2 regions of the Micromonospora sp. NPDC023644 genome follow, and region 1 is predicted to be linked to the other one. Evidence: riboswitches for the same ligand, from Rfam matches in the RefSeq annotation. Region 1 holds a riboswitch; the other holds the start of a gene.
What was found. A riboswitch is a leader RNA that binds a small molecule or an ion and turns the genes downstream of it on or off. The one in region 1 is predicted to bind cyclic di-AMP.

Region 2: linked by a shared signal. The riboswitch ahead of AB0G08_RS10895 (hypothetical protein) and the one ahead of AB0G08_RS23465 (hypothetical protein) in region 1 are both predicted to bind cyclic di-AMP.

The regions. Positions count from the first base shown of each region.
Region 1 is NZ_JBFABA010000041.1:45,759-49,046, reverse strand. Features, by position in the region: gene AB0G08_RS23470 (SRPBCC family protein) at 2-469, shown strand; gene AB0G08_RS23465 (hypothetical protein) at 552-1,631, opposite strand; cyclic di-AMP (ydaO/yuaA leader) riboswitch at 1,645-1,776, opposite strand; gene AB0G08_RS23460 (cation diffusion facilitator family transporter) at 1,930-2,847, opposite strand; gene AB0G08_RS23455 (AAA family ATPase) at 2,924-3,288, opposite strand, start outside.
Region 2 is NZ_JBFABA010000010.1:74,417-77,704, forward strand. Features, by position in the region: gene AB0G08_RS10890 (YibE/F family protein) at 108-1,460, shown strand; cyclic di-AMP (ydaO/yuaA leader) riboswitch at 1,627-1,758, shown strand; gene AB0G08_RS10895 (hypothetical protein) at 1,762-2,778, shown strand; gene AB0G08_RS10900 (carbonic anhydrase) at 3,022-3,288, opposite strand, start outside.

The DNA.
Region 1 (3,288 bases):
CGTGCTCAGGCGGGATTCCTTCAGCTACACCGTCCAGGCGCGCTGCTCCCTCGCGGAGGCTGCGGCGCTGCTCGCCGATCCCCGCCGGCAGGAGGACCTGCACCCGCTCATCGTCCGGGTCCGTCGGGTGCCGACCCGCCCCGGCGCGCGCGCCAGCTACGACATCACCGATCGCCTGGCCGCCGGGCCGGTGCGCCTGCCGATCACCTACCGGGCCGACGTCCTCGTCCACGATCCCGACGAGATCGTCACCGTGGCGCGGCAGTGGCCCGCCACCACGGTGCGCAACCACACCCGGCTGCGGGTGGAGCCCGACGACGTGGTCCGCATCGACGTGGAGATCACCCTCGCCGCGCCCGCGCCGCTCTTCGGCTACGCGTTCCGCCAGGCCCGGGCGGCCCATCTCGGGCTGGCCGCCCGTCTCGCCGCGGCCCTCGACACGCGCCCGCCCGGGCTGCCGGCCGACTGACCGCCGGCCGGGGCGACCGGAGGCGACGGGCGTCCACGCCCCCCGGTGTCCCGCCGACGGGCGGGACACCGGGGCGCGGGCGTCAGTAGACCGACAGGTGCACGTGGTTGGTGTGGTCGCTGGACGGGTCGCCGTTGGCCCCGCTGTACGACTTCCACCCGCTGCTCGGCAGCCAGATCTGCCTGTACCAGATCACGTAGAGCACGGCGAGCCGGTCGGCGTTGCGCACGTAGTACGCCGCCAGGTTGTTGCCGTACGTCCGGTCGCCGCCGGTGGCGTCGCCGCCGAAGCCGCCCTTCTGGGCCGCGAAGTCGCAGGCCCGGCCCTTCGGGTGCTCGCCGGAGCCGCCGGGGCGGTAGCAGGAGACGTAGCGGGTGAAGCCCGCCGCCTTGGCCTGGTTGAGCGCGTGCAGGGTGCGCGGGGTGATGCAGCCGTTGGCGGGGGTCGGGTCGTTGACGCTGCACGACTCACGCGGCCAGGAGCCGTCGGGGTTGCGCGGCGCCGCCTTCGCCGTCTTGGTCGAGGTGCCGCCCGGCGAGGCGCCCCCACCCGCGGACCGCTGTTGTTGCTGCTTCCGGTTGGCGACCGTCAGCGCCCGTTCGGCCTGCTCCTTGCGCTTGGCCATCACGGTGACCTGCTTGCGCTGCTCTCGGATCTCGCCGTCCAGGGCGAGCTTGGTGCGGGTGGCCTCGTCCCGGGTCTCCTGGAGTTCGCGCAGGGCCCGGTCCTCCTTGGCGGCGACCGCGTCGAGGGCGGCGGCGCGGTCCATGAAGCCGTCCGGCGAGCCGCTGTTGAGCAGGGCGGACGCCACGCTGAGCCGGCCGGTGCGGTAGGCGGCCCCCGCGATCTCGCCGACGTTGGCGGTGCGCGCGGTCAGCTCGACCTCGGTGGTCTTGAGCTGCGCGGTGAGTTGCTGCTGCCGCTTGGTCGACGTCTCCAGGGCGCGCTTGGCGTCGAGGTAGCCCTTGCTGGCCGCTTCCAGTTGGTCCCGCAGGGCGGGGGTGCCACCCTCCTCGTCCTGGCCGGGAGCCGCGGCGAGCAGGCCGGCGCGGGTGGTGGCCGCCGCCGGGGCGGCGGTGACCGGGGCCACCGCGGCGCCGAGGGCGAGCATCGTGGCGATCAGGGCCGCCGTTCGGGCGGCACGTCGTCGTACAGGTGCCATCACTGGCATACACGTGTCCTTCCGTCAGCCGCCGACCGGGTTAGCTGACGGGTTCGGGACGGAAGATCCCTACCGCTGACGCGGATGCACCCCACGAACATGGTTCCCCGGTTCGCCCCGCCGGGCGATTAGGCGGCGGCCACCGCCGGCACCGGTGGGTGCCGCCTGGCGGAGGCCGAAGCCGAGCCTACCGGTGCCGGTGTGACTGGTGCAGCGCAGGTGACGGACGGTGTGCGTCCACTAACAGTCAAATCCGGCATAAGCCCACAATACTCTCCCAGATTTAAGGTTGTCCTCATTACCACTCCACCGCCCCACAGGCCCCGGGCGACGCTCCCGGCTCGATCTGCAACGTGGCGTGTTCGATCTGGAAGTCGTCGTGCAGCGCGGCCCGGGCGGCGCCCAGCACCGCGCCCACCTCCGCGCCGGGCGCCATCGTCAGGTGCGCCGAGGCCACCTCCATCCCGGAGGTCAGCGTCCAGACGTGCAGGTCGTGCACCTCGGCGACGCCCGGCACGGCGGCCAGCCGGTCGTGTACCGCGGTGACCTGGAGGTGCTCCGGCGCGGCCTGTACGAGGATGCGCAGCGCGGCCCGCCCGAGCCGCCAGGTGCGGGGCAGGATGAACAGCCCGATCGCGACCGCCACCACTGGGTCGGCCCACCACCAGCCGGTGGTGGCGATCAGCAGCGCCGCCCCGATCACGCCGAGTGACCCCAGCAGGTCGCCGAGCACCTCCAGGTAGGCGCCGTGGACGTTGATGCTCTCCTTCGCGCCGGAGCGCAGCAGCGCGAAGGCGCCGACGTTGGCGAGCAGGCCGAACACGGCGACCACCAGCATCGGGCCCGCCAGCACCTCGGGCGGGTCGCCGAAGCGGCGCACCGCCTCGACCACGACGTAGACCGCGACACCGGAGAGCAGCACGGCGTTGGCCAGCGCGGCCAGCACCTCCAGCCGGTAGAGGCCGAAGGTGCGCTGCGGGTCGGCGCCCGCCCGCCGGGTGGCGGCGATCGCCGCGAGCGCCATGCCGATGCCGAGCACGTCGGTGAACATGTGCCCGGCGTCGCTCAGCAGGGCCAGGGAGCCCGTGCGGAAGGCGGCCACCGCCTCCACCGCCATCAGGCCGGCGAGCAGCCCGAACGCCGCCCAGAGCCGGCCCCGGTGGCGGTGTGCGGCATTCGCCACCGACCCGTGATGGTGGTCATGACCTGCGCCCACGCGCCCACCCTCCGTCAGGCGTCCGGATTCGCGTCCAATCTATGCTCACATCGCTATGTGTGCAAGTAACGCGGCCTCAGCCGGTCGGGTCGACGGTGGTCAGGCGCTGGGTGGCCCGGGACAGCGCGACGTAGAGCGTCCGCACCCCCGAACCCGGGTCGGCCCGGATCTCGCTCGGGGCGACGAGGACGACCCCGTCGTACTCCATGCCCTTGGCCTCCAGGCTGGTCACCACCTGCAGGCGCGGCGCGTCCAGCCCGCCCAGCCAGCCGGCCACCTCGTCGCGGCGGGGCACCGGCGTGATCACGCCGACCGTGCCCTCGACCTCGGCGAGCAGCGCGCGGGCCGCCGCCACGACGGCGCTCTCCAACTGCGCCGGGGGCACCGCCAGCTCGACCGGGTCGACGCCGGTGGAGCGCACCGCCCTGGGCAGCGGGAGGT
Region 2 (3,288 bases), on a different contig from region 1:
ACCGCACCGCCACGCGGGGGTTCCCCCGTCCCCCGCCACGCGGCGACGCTGAACCGACCGGCCCGCCGGCACGTACCCCGCCCTGGATTCGTTGGGAGACACACTCGATGGGCGCCGACCACACCCGCCCCGCTCCGTCCGCCCCGCCCGGGGTGCGGCGGATCCTCGTCGCGACGGTGGTGCCCCTCTTCGTCGCCACGGTGATCGCGGCGCTGGTGCTCTGGCCGTGGGACGCGCGCGATCCCGCGGCCGGCACCGAGCCGCCCCGCCACCACGGCACGGTGACGCGGGTGGTGACGGAGCCGTGCCCGCCCGCCCCCGAGACGCCGGAGGGGAGCCCGGACGCGGCGCAGGGCCCCTGCGGCACGGTCACCGTACGGGTGGAGGACGGCCCCGACGCCGGCCAGCAGGTGGAGACGCCGGTGCCGGCCGGGCCCGGCGCGCCGAGCGTCGCCGTGGGCGACGAGATCATCCTGGTCGAACTCACCGACCCCGCCGATCCCACGGCCAGCACCTTCAACATCGCGGAGCACCAGCGCGGCAAGCCGCTGCTCTGGCTGGTCGCGCTCTTCGCGGCGGCGATCGTCGCCTTCGGGCGGTGGCGCGGGCTGGCCGCGCTGGCGGGCCTGGCGGCGAGCTTCGCCATCCTGCTGACCTTCGTGCTGCCCGGCATCAGCGCCGGGAGCCCACCACTCCTGGTCGCGGTCGTCGGCGCCGCTCTGATCATGTTCGTGGTGCTCTACCTGACCCACGGGGTGACCGCGCAGACCTCGGTCGCCGTGCTCGGCACGCTGGGCAGCCTGGTGCTGACCGGCGTCCTCGGCACGATCGCCACCGCCGCGACCCACCTGACCGGGTTCGGCAGCGAGGACGCCACCACGTTGTCGATGTACCAGGCCGACGTCGACCTGCACGGCCTGCTGCTGGCCGGGATCATCATCGGTTCCCTCGGCGTGCTCGACGACGTCACGGTCACCCAGGCCGCCACGGTCACCGAGCTGGCGCACGCCAACCCCGGGCTGTCCCGGATGCAGCTCTACCGGGCGGCGACCCGGGTCGGCCGGGCGCACATCGCCTCGACGGTGAACACCATCGTGCTGGCGTACGCCGGCGCCTCGCTGCCGGTGCTGCTCCTGCTGACCGCCGACTCGCGGGCGGTGACCCAGATCCTCACCAGCGAGTTCCTGGCTCAGGAGATCGTCCGCAGCGCGGTCGCCACCCTGGGCCTGATCGCCGCCGTGCCGCTGACCACCGGGCTGGCGGCCGTGGTGACCGCGGCGGGCCGGCGCGGCGGGGACGCCACCGACCGCGCGGCGTCCGCGCCCGCGCCGGCGCCCCGGCCGGCGGCCGACCGGTCCGAGGCGCTGGAGGCGCTCAGCGGGCCGCGCGCCGCGGACGCGCCGTCCGCCGCTCCCGGCGGATGGCCCGGTCGGAACAGGAGCACGGACACCGCATGGTGACACTCCTCAGCGTGACCGAACAGGACGTCCGACCTGATAAACGCGTCACTGCTCACCCTCCGCCATCACGAAATAACGCATTTAGTCGGCTTAGGGACGTAGATCCCCGGGAGTGCTCTCAGGTAACCTCGCTGCCGGTCACCGCCGAAGGCGCGCAGCGGCGCCTGCGGTGCCGCCGCCCAATCGCCGCCAGGCGAGCCGGGGACCCAGGTACGTGGGGTGAATCCGCGACAGCGGTAGGGGCCACTTCCGCCCCGAACCCGTCAGCTAACCCGGTCGGCGGTCGACGGAAGGGAAAACTGTGACGGCACCCCTACGCCGCTGGTTGACGCCCGTGGTGGCCGTGCTCGCCGCCCTGGCGGTCTTTGCCGGGCCCCTCCCGGCGGCGGCCGCGCCCACCCCGCCCAAGCCCTCCGGGCACGGGGACAACGAGCCCAAGCTGCTCGACGACCTGATCGAGGCCCGCAACCGGTCCTATGTGCAGGCCCAGGCGAAGCTGAAGAAGTCGGAAGAGCGCCAGCTCGAACTGGCCCTGGAGGTCGACCGGGCACAGGCCGAGCTGGACGCGCTGGCCCCGCAGGTGAGCCAGATCGCCGCCCAGTCCTACCGAACCGGGCGGATCGGCGCGGTGTCGATGCTGCTGGACACCGCCAGCCCCGACTCGTTCGTCCGCCGCGCCGCCGCCCTCGACGAGATCAACCTGGTCAACTCCAAGAAGCTGGCCGAGGTGAACGCGATCAGGGACCGCGCCAAGCAGGCCAAGCTGGCGGTCGACGCCGAGGTGCGCGAGCAGCAGAAGCTGAAGAACGAACTGGCGCGTGGCAAGCGCGAGGCGGAGAAGGCGCTCGCGCTGGTCGGCGGCAGGGGGTTGACCAGCGGCAAGGTGGTCGCCACCTCGCCGGTGGCTCGGATGGCGCCGGGTCGCACGGCCGACGGCGACTGGCGGCCGCTGTCAGCCACCGAGGACGACCCGACCACCTCCGGCCGAATCACCGCGCGCACCCTGCACATGTACAAGGAGGTCAGGCGGGCCGGCTTCAACCGGTTCGTCGGCTGCTACCGCTCCGGCGGGCCGTACGAGCATCCGAAGGGCCGGGCCTGCGACTGGTCGCTGCAACGCAGCGGCTTCTCCCCCTGGCACAACGACGACACATACATGTACGGCAACAACCTGACCGCGTTCCTGGTCCGTAACGCCGACCGGCTCGGCATCTACTACGTGATCTGGAACCGGCAGATCTGGTTCCCGGCGACCGGCTGGAAGTCCTACAGCGGCCCGTCGAACCACACCGACCACGTGCACGTCTCACTGCTCTAGCCGAGACCCACCCCCAGGGCCGCCCCGCCGGACGCGGGGCGGCCCTGTGTCGTCGGCGGGGCGGCCCTGTCGTCGCGTGGGACCGCCCGCCGCGGGAACGGCGGGTCGGGACAGGCCGCAGGCAGGAACGGGCGGGAGACGGGCCCTCGCGCCGGGACACGGCACGGCCGGGCACGGCACTGCGAGACGCGGCGCAGCGAGGCGCGGCAGGGCGCCGCGGGGTAGGCCGGGCGGCGGAGGGTGTCAGGCGAGCGCGGCGCTGGCCGCCGGCTCCGGCGCGTCGACCGCGCGGGAGGGCACCGCGGCCACCGTCCGCACCTCGCCGGCGGTCAGCCGGTACGACATGCCGACCACCCCGCAGCGACCGGCGGCCACCTCGGCGGCGAGCACGGCGGAGCGGCCCAGCATCGCCTCGACGGTGTGCGCGATGTGGATGTCGACGATCCGGTCGATGTCGTCCACGCCCTCGGCGGCGGCCCGGCGCAGGCTGGGCACCACCGCGTCGACCAC